DNA from 2 places in the Bacteroides fragilis NCTC 9343 genome. Region 2 is predicted to be linked to the other one. Evidence: riboswitches for the same ligand, from Rfam matches in the RefSeq annotation. Region 2 holds a riboswitch; the other holds the start of a gene.

Region 1 (7,596 bases), 2.3 Mb from region 2:
AGCTCCGCTTGCTTCGCTTGAAGAAGCGGTAGTCAAAGGACTTGCTTCTGATAAGGGGCTATTCATGCCCATGACCATCAAGCCCTTGCCTCAAGAGTTTTATGACGAGATAGAGAATCTTTCTTTCCGGGAAATCGCTTACCGGGTGGCAGATGCTTTCTTTGGAGAAGATGTTCCGGCGGAAACGCTGAAAGAGATCGTTTATGATACGTTGAATTTTGATGTCCCGTTGGTGCCGGTGAAGGAGAACATCTATTCCCTGGAGCTTTTCCACGGTCCTACATTGGCTTTTAAAGATGTAGGTGGACGGTTTATGGCCCGTTTGTTGGGATACTTCATCCGGAAAGAGGGGCGGAAACAGGTGAATGTGCTCGTTGCCACTTCCGGAGATACCGGTAGTGCGGTAGCCAATGGCTTTTTGGGGGTAGAGGGTATTCATGTGTATGTGCTCTATCCGAAGGGAAAAGTCAGCGAGATACAGGAAAAACAGTTCACTACGCTGGGGCGGAATATTACAGCCCTGGAGGTGGACGGAACGTTTGATGACTGCCAGGCGCTGGTGAAAGCAGCCTTTATGGATCAGGAACTGAACGAACAGTTGTTGCTGACCTCGGCTAACTCTATCAACGTGGCACGTTTCCTGCCGCAGGCATTCTATTATTTTTATGCCTATGCGCAATTGAAGAAGGCCGGCCGGGCAGAGAATGTCGTCATCTGTGTGCCGAGCGGAAACTTTGGTAACATTACTGCAGGCTTGTTCGGCAAAAAGATGGGCTTGCCCGTCCGCCGTTTTATCGCCGCCAACAATAAGAATGATATTTTCTATCAATATTTGCAGACAGGACAGTACAATCCCCGTCCGTCCGTTGCCACCATTGCCAATGCGATGGATGTGGGTGATCCGAGCAACTTTGCCCGTGTGCTCGACCTGTATGGCGGTTCGCATGCAGCCATCGCTGCCGAGATATCCGGAACGACGTACACCGACGAGCAGATTCGTGAAAGCGTGAAAGCGTGCTGGCAGCAGACGGGTTATCTGCTCGATCCTCATGGAGCATGCGGTTACCGTGCATTGGAGGAAGGCTTGCAGCCGGGTGAGACAGGCGTATTCCTCGAAACGGCCCATCCGGCCAAATTCCTGCAAACGGTGGAGAGCATCATTGGTACCGAGGTCGAAATACCTGCTAAGCTCCGGGCTTTTATGAAAGGCGAAAAGAAAAGTTTGCCGATGACGAAGGAGTTTGCTGATTTCAAGAGCTATCTGCTGGGCAAGTAGAGACTCTCCCTTGAGGGCACAGGGTGATGTAGATGACTTTTGTTATGGATTATTAATGTGAATGCTTTGCGCTTTCTATGGTGAAATATGCTTTTCCCACAGCCGGCGGCTCTTTTCCCGGATGGAGATGCTGACGGGAAATTGTTTGTGAAAACGGTCTCAGAGATACTTCTGGGGGGGAGTGGCGGGACTTTTTTAAAAAACTCCCGCCACTTTTTTTGCCTGCAGGCATCTCCGGTTTCGCTTCCGCCTGCCCGCGGATTTTCTTCGTTCCGCATGCGGGTGAAAGTCTGTTTTTAGTGTAAAACTAAATAATCGTAATCTGCTTTCCGCTCCGGACTTTATCGTCTTTCTTTCTCCGAACTTTCCGTCTCCCTCTTTTGTTGTACGGGAATAAAAAAATAACCCTCGTATGATGAAGAATAAGAAAGTGGAGGCCAATCTGAGTATGGTGGTTTCCAAAACCTTTAGCGGATTGAACATGAATGCGTTGAAATATCTGCTTCCCGTATGGGTCAGTCCCCTTTCGGGAGTTACCCTCCGGTGCGTGTTTGCCGCCATTGCTTTCTGGATCATCGGGATGTTTGTCAAGCCCGAAATTTCCACCCGGAAAGAAAAAATATTCCTTTTTCTCCTGGGAGCCTTGGGCATCTATGGTTTCATGTTTCTTTATCTGATGGGGTTGAGTAAAACGACTCCGGTCTCGAGTTCCATTTTCACCAGTTTGCAGCCTATCTGGGTGTTTGTGATCGCCGTGGTCTTCTTCAAGGAGAAGATCAGTGCGATGAAGATAGCCGGCATCTCCCTCGGACTCGGCGGGGCCATTCTTTGCATTCTGGCTCAGAAGAGTGACGATCTGGCTTCGGACGCCCTGACAGGCAATATGCTCTGCCTGTTGAGTTCGATCGCCTATGCTGTCTATCTGGTGGCAAGTAACCGAATCCTGAAGTCGGTCGGAATGTTTACAGTATTGAAGTATACCTTTGCCGGAGCGGCTTTTTCAAGCATCGTCGTTTCGGCTGTCACCGGTTTCCATGCTCCGGTATTTTCCGGGCCGTTACACTGGTTTCCGCTGTCGGTGCTCCTCTTTGTCCTGATATTCCCTACGGTTGTCAGCTACCTGTTGGTACCGATCGGACTGAAATATCTGAAGACTACCGTGGTGGCCATCTATGGGTATCTGATACTGATCGTGGCAACCATCGTCTCTCTACTCGTAGGACAGGACCGCTTCAGCTGGTCGCAGACCATTGCCATCGGCATGATCTGCGTCAGTGTCTATCTGGTCGAAGTGGCCGAGACGAAGGAGAAACCGGTCAGTAATTCAGATAAACCAAGTAGTCTCCCTCCGCATGGATCGTAAATTCGGTGCCTGTCGCTTCGTTCAGCGTACCCTGCCACCAGTTACTGAAGTCACTGAGTGGATATACCAGCCCATCGGCCCTCAATCCGGTGGCGTTGAAGTTGAAGATGGAGATTTGTTGTCCGGGATATGACTTGAAACAGTTCCTCCCCGATGCCGGAATAAACATTCCGTGGTCCGTCAGCATCGTTACCTGCGCTCCTGCTTTCATATAGTCTATCAGCAGACTGATGTTTCCCAGGGTATGGTCTTCCCGTTTGCCGGTTGCACCCACGAGGATGATTGTTTTTTTGCCTTGGTCGAGCAGGAAGTGTACCGCTTTGGTCTGATCGTTCGTCTCCTGGTCGTCTATCTGGTGGAAGATGGTCCTGAACCGTTCTTTGTTATCCGGTGAGAGCGAGTCTCCGTCGCCGATGATGGCATCGGGCGTAAATCCCCTTCGGATGTGTTCGTCGGCAGACCCGTCGCAGCACACCACGTAAGGCGCCATAATCAGCATGGTTTCCGGCATTGAGTGGGTCGGATATTCGCCGTTGCCCAGTATGACGGCGTCCATATCGATATCATTTACTTTCATAATGCATCATTTGTTTCCATTTAAAGTAGCCAAAGATAGCGATTATTGAGTAAAGTCCGTAAAGAGCGGATGTGAAATAAAGCTCTTTATAGATGTAGAGTCCGCAACATACCACGTCGACCACGATCCATGCCCACCACTGTTCGACGTACTTGCGTGCCAGCATCCACATGCCGATGATGCTCAGCGCCGTGGTGAACGAGTCGAGCCAGGGGACGTTGCTGTCCGTAAACCGGATCAGTATCCAGGCGATGCCGAAGAAGGCTGCCAGGAATACCAGCAATAGGGGGAGGTATCTTTTCAAGGGTGTGTGCGTGATGGGCAGCTCGGCCCGGGTCTCTTTTTCGCTTCCCCGCATCCAGACCATCCAGCCGTAGGCGGCCGCGAGCAGATAGTAGATATTGATGCCGAAGTCGGCATACAATCCTGCTTGGTAGTATACAAATATATAGATGGCCGGCATGATGATGCCCGCTATCCAGAGATAAATGCTTGCCCGGTATTCCAGCCAAAGGTAAATCAGCCCGACAAGGGCACCTGTGATTTCGAGATAGTTCATGGCTTAGAAGCGGATCGAGATGTTACCCATTACATTTGTACCTGCCTGGGCGGCATAGCCGGCATAATTATAGCGTTCGGGCTTGCCGTCCTTCAGCGTATAGCCGCTTCCGGCATACCCGTTGTTTTCATACTTTTCGTTGAAGAGGTTGTAGATGGTGAATCCCACTGTAACCGACTTCACGTGTCGCAATTGGAATGTATATGCCAGATTGAGGTTGCTCACAAAATAAGCATCGAGTGTCTGCTCTGCTTGCTTGGCATTGCTCATATACTGCTTGCTGACGTACTGTGACTGGAGGGCGGCTTCGAATCCTTTGTGGCTGAACGAGAAACGATTATTCAGTATAAAGTCCGGAGAGAAAGCGATCGGGGTGTTACCATGTTCCACTTCGATCGGGTTCTTCCACTCGTCTTCGTACAGTTTTTCGGTGAAGTTTTTCACCCGGTTCTTGCTCAGCGTACCGTTGATGTCCCATTGGAACCATCGGCATGGCTTAACTCCTAGCATCAGTTCTACGCCCGTCCGGTAACTGTCCGGCACATTGCGTGCCATGGCTTCGCCTATTTCGTTCAATTCTCCGGTCAGCACCAACTGGTCCTTGTAATCCATATAGTAGAAGTTGACTCCGGCGCTCAACCATGTGTTGCGGTAGGTATACCCCAGTTCGTAGTCGTACAGTTTTTCCGCCTTCGGATATTCGTCTGCGTTACCGTCGGTATAGTTGTTTCGTGTAGGTTCTTTCTGGGCAACGGAGAAAGAGGCGTAAACCCGGTTGTTGGAGTCGATATCCCAGTTCAGTCCGGCTTTCGGGTTGAAAAAGTTGAAGTGATCGTTGACTGCGAGCTTTTGTAGTCCGTCAGTGTTGTAATCGTACTTGTCATTGTCACCGTGTATCTTATAGTTGATGTAGCGGTATTGCAGGTCGGCATACGCGTTGAGGCCTGCCACCAGATTGTAGTTGGCTTTCAGATAGAGGTTCCCGTCCGTCTTCTTGGCTTTGTTACGGTAATATTCGTGGTCGGGCAGCAACTCGCCGATATAGTTCTTCACCCAGATCACCCGTCCGAAGTGCCATCCGTCGTAGTAGTTCAGTGCGCCGCCCAGCGAAGCGTCCAGCTTCTCATTCCGGTAGTTCACCGAGAATACGCCGCCGCCAAAGTGATTGTCCATCTTCTTCTGCCGGATCAGGTCGCTTTTTTCCACTTCCTTTCCATCGTACATAAACGGATGCAGGCGATACTCTTTCAGGCTGCGATCCTCTTTATACTCCTGATAGTAGCCGTCCCCCTTTGTATAATGGAGTGCCGCATTCAGGTTCCATGCTGCCGAGAAAGTATGATTCAGCAAGAGCTGATAGTTCATTTGCAGGTAGTTGTCCGTCTGGTCTTTGTAAAAGCGGATGTGTCCGTCGTCATCTGTGTACATGCCGCATGAGTTGAAGCGTCGGCCATATTTCTTCATCTCTTCCTTAGTTGCATAATTCCAGGCATGATACGTCTTTTCTTTACCGCCGAAGGTGATGAACTTCACCGAAGTATTGTCGGCAAAATATCCACCCTGTGCGTAGAAAGAGTACAGGTCTACTGATGCCCGGTCTATGTATCCGTCCGTACCGATGTTGGACAGGCGGGCATCGAATGCCCAATGATCCTTCAGCAGTCCCGTCCCGAATTTTACTGTCTCTTTGTGAGCGTTGAAGCTACCGTACGAGGCGTTTATTTCGGCATAAGGTTGCATTGAAATACCTTCCGTCTGCATATTGACACTGGCTCCGAAAGCGCCTGCGCCGTTGGTCGATGTACCCGCACCGCGCTGCACTTGTATATCCTTTACGGACGAAGCAAAGTCGGGCATATTTACCCAGAAGAGTGTATGGCTTTCGGCATCATTCATCGGGATTCCGTTGGCTGTGATGTTGATGCGTGTCCCGTCTGTTCCCCGTACGCGCAGTGTGGTGTAACCGATACCTGCTCCGGCATCACTGGTGGTCAGTGCCGAAGGAGTCATACTGAGCAGAAAAGGGATGTCTTGCCCGAAGTTCTGCTTTTTGAGTTCTTCTTTCGAAACGTTGGTGAATGCCACCGGGGTTTTTGAAGTGGCACGTGTGGATACTATCTGCACCTCTTGCAGATTTACTACTTTCAAGCTGTCTGTCTCGCCCGCTTGCGCGAAGACACTTGCTCCGGCCATCAGACAGCCGGCAAAAATCATCTTTTTCATGTTGCTAATTTGTTTTTCTCTACGCCGGCATTACCCGGATCAGGTCAAAGGGTATGTTCTCAGCCCGTCATGTTAAGGCACCCCTACTAAGTGAATCGGCGGCAAATTTACGCTTTTTGCTTGTGTAAAGCAAGAAACACTTCGCTATTTGATAAAAACATTGTAGCTTTGTCCGCTGTTATTAAATGGACAAACTCTAAAATTGTATTATTATGCTACTATTCCAAACTACACAACAAGTCGCTGATTCCCTGCAAGTGGCGGCTGAGAAGCTGGACCAGGCTATAGCCCAGGCAGACGGGCTCGATAAGTTGGGACTGATCACCCAACAACTGATAGACTCGGGCATACAGGCCGGAGGACATATTCTGAAAGCGGTCATTGTATTTTTGGTCGGACGTTTTCTGATCCGGATGCTGAACCGTCTGGTCGGCCGGGTGATGGATAAGAGAAACGTGGATATCAGTATCAAGACTTTTGTAAAGAGTCTCGTTAATATCCTTCTTACCGTACTATTAATTGTTTCCGTGGTAGGCGCATTGGGCGTCGAGACGACTTCGTTTGCTGCTTTGCTGGCTTCTGCCGGTGTGGCTGTCGGTATGGCGCTTTCCGGTAATTTGCAAAATTTTGCCGGCGGACTGGTTATTTTACTGTTCAAACCCTATAAGGTAGGCGACTGGATCGAAGCACAAAGTGTTTCCGGTACGGTCAAGGAAATTCAGATATTCCATACAATCCTGACAACTGCCGACAACAAGCTCATCTATGTGCCCAACGGGGCTTTAAGCAGTGGAGTGGTGACTAACTATAGTAACCAGAAGACCCGCCGCGTTGAATGGATCTTTGGCGTCGATTATGGTGAAGACTATAATAAGGTGGAAAAAGTGGTACGTGAGGTGCTGACCGCCGATAAGCGTATTCTCAATGATCCTGCTCCGTTTATAGCTCTGCATACGCTGGATGCCAGTAGTGTGAATGTTGTAGTCCGTGTTTGGGTGGAGAGTGGCGATTATTGGGGCGTTTATTTCGACATAAACAAGACGATTTATGCTACGTTCAATGAAAAAGGCATCAATTTTCCCTTCCCGCAACTTACGGTTCATCAGGCTCCGAATTGATGAATATTCAAAAAGGGTGGCTACTTCTGAAGAAGCAATCACCCTTTTTGCAAATTTATATTTAACCAATTAACACACTCCGAAATCTTCTGTAGGATCATACGTGTTGTCTGTGATGCCTAACAGAAGGTTTATCTCTCTCCGTTTATCCAGATCCTTGAAATAGGTTTCCACCACTTTGTAAAGGTCAAAACTGAATGTAGATCCGGCGGCCATATCCAATGACTCTACCATCTGCTCTACTGCCTGGTGGATTCTTTCTTGATCGATCAGGTGCAGCTCATTACTGTGAATAAGATATTTCTCCATAACCGTTATTGTTTTAAGATTCTACAGTTAAAACATTCTCAAAGAGGATAAGGTTCAAACTGTTTTTTCTTATCTTTGCCATTTCTAAAAGCAGGACCTTAGATCACCAAGTGAGAAATATTCGATAATGAATCAATTTTTAGATTTTGACCAGAAACTGTATGCTGAACT
Region 2 (7,596 bases):
AAAGCCCGTACGTAATGGGTTCGCAGAGTGCGGTCCAGAGGCTGACATTGTTATCGGTGGCGGCAGTAATAATCTTGCCCACCGTGGTATCGCCGATGCCGCGTGCCGGATAATTGATAATCCGCTTGAACGCCTCTTCGTCATTGGGGTTGACCACCAGGCGGAAGTAGGCTATGATATCTTTGATCTCCTTGCGCTGATAGAAAGAGAGGCCGCCGTAAATCTTATAAGGCATGCCCCGTTTGCGCAAAGCCTCTTCGAAGACACGGCTCTGGGCATTGGTACGATAAAGGATGGCGAAGTCGGAGTATTCATAATCGTGCTCGCGACGCAGTTGCGCTATTTTATTGGTCACAATGTCGCCTTCTTCCACATCACTGTAAGCCTGAAAGACCCCGATGGCCTCACCCCGTTCCTTCTCGGAGAACACCTCTTTGGGGATCTGCCGCTCGTTCTTTTCGATCAGGCTGTTGGCCGCACGGACAATGGTCTGGGTGGAACGGTAGTTCTGCTCCAGCTTGAAGACTTTGGTATCGGGATATATCTTGGTGAAATACAAAATATTGTCAATGTCCGCTCCCCTGAAGGAGTAGATGCTCTGCGCGTCGTCGCCCACCACGCATACACGCTGATTCTCCTTTGTCAGTTGCAGCACGATGCTGTGCTGTGCATAGTTGGTGTCTTGATACTCGTCGACAAGCACATAGCGGAACTGCTCGCGATAGCGTGCCAGCACGTCAGGAAAGTCGCGGAAAAGGATATAGGTATAGACCAGCAGATCATCGAAATCCATTGCTCCGGCCTGCCGGCAACGCTCCCAGTAGCGGCTGTAGATATCCCGTATGGCAGGCATCTTTGCGGCAAGATCGCCCTCGTACGCCTCCTTGTTGGCTGCGTATCCCGAAGGAGACACCAGGTGGTTCTTCGCATTGGAGATGCGTGCCTGCACACTGCCGGGCTTATAGGTCTTCTCATCAAGCCCCATCTCTTTGATGATGGAACGAATCAGGCTCTTGCTGTCCGCCGAATCGTAGATGGTGAACTGCGACGTAAAGCCGATATGGGACGCCTCGGCACGAAGAATACGGGAAAAAACCGAATGGAACGTACCCATCCAAAGGAATCGTGCACGCTGCTCGCCCACCTGCCGGGCAATACGCTCCTTCATTTCACGGGCAGCTTTGTTAGTGAAAGTCAGTGCCAGGATATTCCAGGGATTGTAACCGTTCTCGAGCAGATAGGCTATCTTATAAGTGAGCACACGCGTCTTTCCGGAACCGGCACCGGCGATGACCAGCGAAGGGCCATCACCGTAGAGCACCGCCGCACGCTGGCTTTCATTAAGTTCTTCGATATAGTCGGGCATAAAATTTATCTGTTAAATCTCTATTCACGGGCAAAGATAGAGGAAAGTTTGGACAACTCCGAACATTTGGGCCCTATATCCTGTTATATATTCAGAGAAATGAAATAAAAGATTTGAATTTATGAATACATTATTAATGTCTTTAATATTTACGACCATGACTTACGAAATGCCTAAACTTCCGTACGCAAACAATGCGCTGGAACCTGTAATCAGTCAGCAAACCATCGATTACCATTATGGTAAACATCTTCAAACATATGTAAACAATCTCAATAGCCTGGTTCCGGGCACCGAATATGAAGGAAAAACAGTAGAAGCCATCGTAGCCTCGGCTCCCGACGGAGCTATCTTCAATAATGCCGGACAGGTGCTGAACCATACTCTGTACTTCCTGCAATTTGCGCCGAAACCGGCAAAGAACGAACCGGCAGGCAAGTTGGGAGAAGCCATCAAACGCGACTTCGGCAGCTTTGAAAACTTCAAGAAAGAGTTCAACGCAGCTTCTGTAGGATTGTTCGGTTCGGGATGGGCCTGGCTGTCCGTTGACAAAGACGGAAAGCTGCACATCACCAAAGAGCCCAACGGAAGCAATCCGGTACGCGCGGGACTGAAACCGTTACTGGGATTTGACGTATGGGAACATGCTTACTACCTCGACTATCAGAACCGTCGTGCCGACCACGTAAACAAACTGTGGGAGATCATCGACTGGGATGTCGTAGAAAAACGGCTGTAACCTAACTCTTTTCACCACGGAGTAACACAGAGTATCACAGAGCTTTTTTTTTGTTAATAATCAACAACCTAAAATCGGCTCTGTGTTACTCTGTGTTTTTTATGGTGAGTTTTGAGAAAGGGCAAAAACAAATTCCGCATGACTCCGCGATGAAATAATCCCCGATTTACTTTCTTCTTATTTTCTTTTTCACTTACTTTGCCTCCGTAAAGACAAAGGGGTGCCACCCGGTGGCTGAGATTATACCCTAAGAACCTGATGCAGTTAGTACTGCCGAAGGGATTGTGTATTTCTTCCGTTTTTTCTTTTTCCCGCACGCACCCCTCTTTGTATTTACTTTCATTTATCCCCAAACACACCTATACGAATATGAAAGTACAAGTGAACAACAAAGAAGTGGAAACAACCGCAAGCACACTGGCCCAGCTTGCCACCCAACTGCAACTTCCCGAAAACGGTGTAGCCATCGCCGTCAACAACCGAATGATACCGCGTCCGCAATGGGACGGATTCGGGCTGCAAGAGAATGATAACCTGATTGTGATTAAAGCAGCCTGCGGAGGATAGCCTATGTTAAGCCTACAATTTATCACCCATCAAACAGAGAATTACTCCTATCTGGAATCGGCGCGCATGGCTCTCGAAGGGGGCTGTAAATGGATCCAACTGCGCATGAAAGAGGCATCGCCGGAAGAGGTGGAGGCAGTGGCACTGCAACTGAAACCTCTCTGTAAAGCTAAAGAAGCGATCCTGATTCTCGACGACCACGTAGAGCTGGCCAAAAAGCTGGAAGTGGACGGGGTGCACCTGGGCAAAAAAGACATGCCCATCGGCGAAGCCCGGCAGATGCTGGGCGAAGCATTCATCATTGGCGGAACGGCCAACACCTTTGAAGACGTAAAGCTGCATCATGCCGCCGGAGCCGACTATCTGGGCATAGGCCCTTTCCGGTTTACCACCACTAAGAAAAATCTGAGCCCGGTACTGGGACTCGAAGGCTACACCTCCATACTGGCACAGATGAACGAGGCCGGTATCCGGATACCGGTAGTAGCCATCGGAGGGATCGTGGCGGAAGACATTCCGGCCATTATGGAAACGGGGGTGAACGGCATCGCCCTCTCCGGAGCAATCCTGCAAGCACCGGACCCGGTAGAAGAAACAAAAAGAATTCTAAACATATAAGGAAATGAACTGAATTCACCACAGAGTAACACAGAGTTCCACAGAGATGGTTTTCTCTTAATACTCCATAAACAAGAAATTTAAAACTCTGTGAGACTCCGTGTTACCCTGTGGTGAAATGAACTCAAAACAAGATCAGAAATGGAAAAGTTAATCATTGCGGGACGTGAATTCAACTCCCGCCTCTTCCTGGGAACAGGTAAATTCAGCTCAAACGAATGGATGGAACAGTCGATACTGGCATCGGGCACCGAAATGGTGACAGTGGCCATGAAACGTGTCGACATGGAGAGCACGGAAGACGACATGCTGAAACATATTGTACATCCGCACATTCAGTTGCTTCCCAACACATCGGGCGTACGCAATGCGGAGGAAGCGGTGTTTGCCGCACAAATGGCACGAGAGGCTTTCGGAACCAACTGGCTGAAACTGGAGATTCATCCCGACCCGCGCTATCTGCTGCCCGACTCGGTGGAGACCCTGAAAGCGACTGAAGAACTGGTGAAACTCGGATTCGTCGTGCTCCCCTATTGCCAGGCAGATCCGGTGCTCTGCAAACAACTGGAAGAAGCGGGAGCCGCCACGGTAATGCCGCTGGGAGCACCTATCGGAACCAATAAAGGACTGCAAACCAAGGAGTTTCTGCAAATCATTATCGAACAGGCCGGTATCCCGGTAGTGGTGGACGCCGGAATCGGAGCACCGAGCCATGCGGCGGAGGCTATGGAAATGGGTGCATCGGCATGCCTGGTAAACACAGCTATCGCCGTAGCCGGCAACCCGATAGAAATGGCAAAAGCCTTCAAGCAGGCAGTAGAAGCCGGACGGACGGCATACGAGGCCGGACTGGGTATGCAGGCCATAGGGTTCGTGGCGGAAGCAAGCTCACCACTGACGGCATTTTTAAACGAATAAAACAATAACCTCGCCTCCGGCCCCTCTCCCGTCGATCACTCTTCGGGAAAAGAATACGGGGCTGAGAGATCCTAATAACGAATGTATGGAACAAAGAATAAAATTTCCCCGCTCTGAGAAGGTATATCTGTCCGGCAAGCTATTCCCCGAAATCCGTGTAGGTATGCGAAAAGTAGAGCAAGTGCCCAGCACAACTTTCGAAGGAGAAAAGAAGGTGATCACTCCCAATCCGCATGTGTACATCTACGATACCAGCGGTCCTTTCAGTGACCCCGACATAGAAATCGACCTGAAAAAAGGCCTCCCGCGCCTGCGTGAAGAATGGATACTGAACAGAGGAGACGTGGAACAATTGCCCGAGATCAGTTCGGAATACGGACGCATGCGGCGGGATGACGGGAGCCTCGACCACCTCCGTTTTGAACATATCGCACTGCCCTACCGGGCCAAGGCCGGCCGGCATATCACCCAGATGGCGTATGCCAAACAGGGCATTGTCACTCCCGAAATGGAATATGTGGCTATCCGTGAGAATATGAACTGCGAAGAACTGGGCATCGAGACCCATATCACACCCGAATTCGTACGTCAGGAAATAGCCGAAGGACGGGCGGTGCTGCCTGCCAACATCAACCATCCCGAAGCCGAACCTATGATTATAGGCCGCAACTTCCTGGTGAAAATCAATACCAACATCGGCAACTCCGCCACTACCTCGAGCATAGACGAAGAGGTGGAGAAAGCAATGTGGAGCTGTAAATGGGGAGGAGACACATTGATGGATCTTTCGACCGGAGAGAACATACACGAAACGCGGGAATGGATCATCCGCAACTGTCCCGTTCCGGTGGGGACCGTACCTATCTACCAGGCTCTGGAAAAGGTAAACGGAAAGGTAGAGGACCTGACCTGGGAACTGTATCGCGACACGCTGATCGAGCAGTGTGAGCAGGGAGTGGACTACTTCACCATCCATGCGGGCATCCGCCGGCATAATGTGCACCTGGCGGAAAAACGCCTCTGCGGCATCGTATCCCGCGGCGGAAGTATCATGAGCAAATGGTGTCTGGTGCACGACCGGGAAAGCTTCCTTTACGAACACTTCGATGACATCTGCGACATCCTGGCACAATACGATGTCGCAGTGTCGCTCGGCGACGGCCTACGGCCCGGATCGACCCACGACGCCAATGATGAAGCGCAATTTGCCGAGCTCGACACAATGGGCGAACTGGTGGTGCGCGCCTGGGAGAAAAACGTACAGGCATTTATCGAAGGACCGGGACATGTGCCGATGCACAAGATACGCGAAAACATGGAACGCCAGATTGAAAAATGCCACAATGCCCCGTTCTATACGCTCGGCCCGCTGGTGACGGACATCGCTCCGGGATACGACCACATCACTTCGGCTATCGGAGCGGCACAAATAGGATGGCTGGGAACAGCCATGCTATGCTATGTGACCCCTAAAGAGCACCTCGCCCTGCCCGATAAAGAAGATGTACGCGTGGGAGTAATCACTTATAAAATAGCCGCCCATGCGGCCGATCTGGCCAAAGGACACCCGGGGGCACAGGTACGCGACAACGCACTGAGCAAAGCCCGGTACGAATTCCGGTGGAAAGACCAGTTCGACCTGTCGCTCGATCCGGAACGTGCATTCTCTTACTTCCATGCCGGACGGCATACCGACGGAGAGTATTGCACCATGTGCGGACCGAATTTCTGCGCGATGCGACTGAGCCGCGATCTGAAGAAAACTCAAAAACAAAAATAGGATGACTGCAACGGAAAGGACAGCGGAATACCGGAAAGCACTCGATGTGCCTATCTCCCAACTGGAGACGGACCGGATTGTAAAAGAAATCCTGGATCGACCGGAGAACTTCGACAACATTTACCGGCTGACGTCGGACGATAAATTATTGGTGTCCTGGCGGGCTTTATGGATATGCGACAAACTGTGCAGGCAGAAGCCGGAGTGGCTGATCCCTTTCAGGGAAGAGCTGACCGGAAGGTTGATGTCCTGCGGGCACGATGGTTCGAAACGACTGCTTCTTTCCATACTCTACCATGCACCCGCAACGAAGGTGCCTTCCGTGGCTCTGCTCAACTTCTGCCTGGACGCCATGCTGTCGCCCCAAGAGAGTATCGGCGTGCAATCGCTCGCCATCCGAATGGCTTACCGCCTGTGCGAGCCCGAGCCGGAGTTGCTGTATGAGCTGCGTACCATACTGGAGAGTACAGAGACGGAAATGTATTCGACCGCCGTAAAATCGGCTGTACGGAACACATTGAAGAAGATTAACCAGAAGAATAAAAAGAAAAAATAAAATGTTTTCAGATGAATTAGAAAAGATTTCCTGGGAAGAGACGACTAAAGCCATCTATTCCAAAACTGACGCTGATGTGCGCCGCGCATTGTCGAAGGAACACTGCGATGTAAATGATTTTATGGCATTGATTTCGCCGGCTGCCGCTCCATATCTGGAGACGATGGCACGTCTCAGCCGGAAGTATACGATGGAACGCTTCGGAAAAACAATCTCGATGTTCGTGCCTCTCTATATTACAAATTCTTGTACAAACTCGTGTGTATACTGCGGCTTTAACCACAACAACCCGATGAAGCGTACCATCCTTACGGAAGAAGAGATGGTGAACGAGTACAAGGCGATCAAGAAGCTGGCCCCCTTTGAGAATCTGTTGCTGGTGACAGGAGAGAATCCTGCCAAAGCCGGAGTGGACTACATCGAACGTGCCCTCTTGCTGGCAAAGCCCTACTTTGCTAACCTTCAGATTGAAGTAATGCCACTTAAAGCAGAAGAATATGAACGACTTACACATGCAGGTCTGAACGGGGTCATCTGCTTTCAGGAGACGTATAATAAAGCCAATTACAACATCTACCACCCCCGCGGCATGAAGTCTAAATTCGAATGGAGGGTCAACGGATTCGACCGCATGGGACAGGCCGGAGTACACAAGATAGGAATGGGCGTACTGATCGGACTGGAGGAATGGAGAACGGATATCACCATGATGGCCTATCATCTCCGCTACTTGCAGAAGCATTATTGGAAAACGAAATATAGTGTCAACTTCCCCCGCATGCGCCCGTCGGAAAACGGAGGCTTCCAGCCCAATGTGGTGATGAACGACCGTGAGTTGGCACAAGTGACTTTTGCGATGCGCATCTTCGACCATGATGTAGACATCTCCTACTCTACCCGCGAAAGCGCAGCCTTCCGTAACCACATGGCTACGCTCGGAGTGACCACCATGAGTGCAGAAAGCAAAACGGAACCGGGAGGATACTTTACCTATCCGCAAGCACTGGAACAGTTTCACGTAAGCGACGAGCGGAAAGCCGTGGAGGTGGATG

What was found. Region 2 has a riboswitch for thiamine pyrophosphate ahead of thiS (sulfur carrier protein ThiS). Riboswitches for the same ligand answer to the same signal wherever they lie in the genome.
Region 1: another riboswitch for thiamine pyrophosphate. It lies ahead of BF9343_RS02635 (TonB-dependent receptor); the one in region 2 lies ahead of thiS (sulfur carrier protein ThiS).

The regions. Positions count from the first base shown of each region.
Region 1 covers NC_003228.3:668,244-675,839, forward strand. The annotation lists gene thrC (threonine synthase) at 1-1,276, shown strand, start outside; gene BF9343_RS02620 (DMT family transporter) at 1,692-2,639, shown strand; gene BF9343_RS02625 (thiamine diphosphokinase) at 2,593-3,216, opposite strand; gene pnuC (nicotinamide riboside transporter PnuC) at 3,203-3,775, opposite strand; gene BF9343_RS02635 (TonB-dependent receptor) at 3,779-5,998, opposite strand; TPP riboswitch at 5,998-6,093, opposite strand; gene BF9343_RS02640 (mechanosensitive ion channel family protein) at 6,211-7,116, shown strand; gene BF9343_RS02645 (hypothetical protein) at 7,186-7,425, opposite strand; gene BF9343_RS02650 (RNA polymerase sigma-70 factor) at 7,553-7,596, shown strand, end outside.
Region 2 covers NC_003228.3:2,980,829-2,988,424, forward strand. The annotation lists gene BF9343_RS12190 (ATP-dependent helicase) at 1-1,366, opposite strand, end outside; gene BF9343_RS12195 (superoxide dismutase) at 1,488-2,105, shown strand; TPP riboswitch at 2,312-2,404, shown strand; gene thiS (sulfur carrier protein ThiS) at 2,475-2,672, shown strand; gene BF9343_RS12210 (thiamine phosphate synthase) at 2,676-3,290, shown strand; gene BF9343_RS12215 (thiazole synthase) at 3,432-4,208, shown strand; gene thiC (phosphomethylpyrimidine synthase ThiC) at 4,294-5,988, shown strand; gene BF9343_RS12225 (hypothetical protein) at 5,990-6,544, shown strand; gene thiH (2-iminoacetate synthase ThiH) at 6,546-7,596, shown strand, end outside.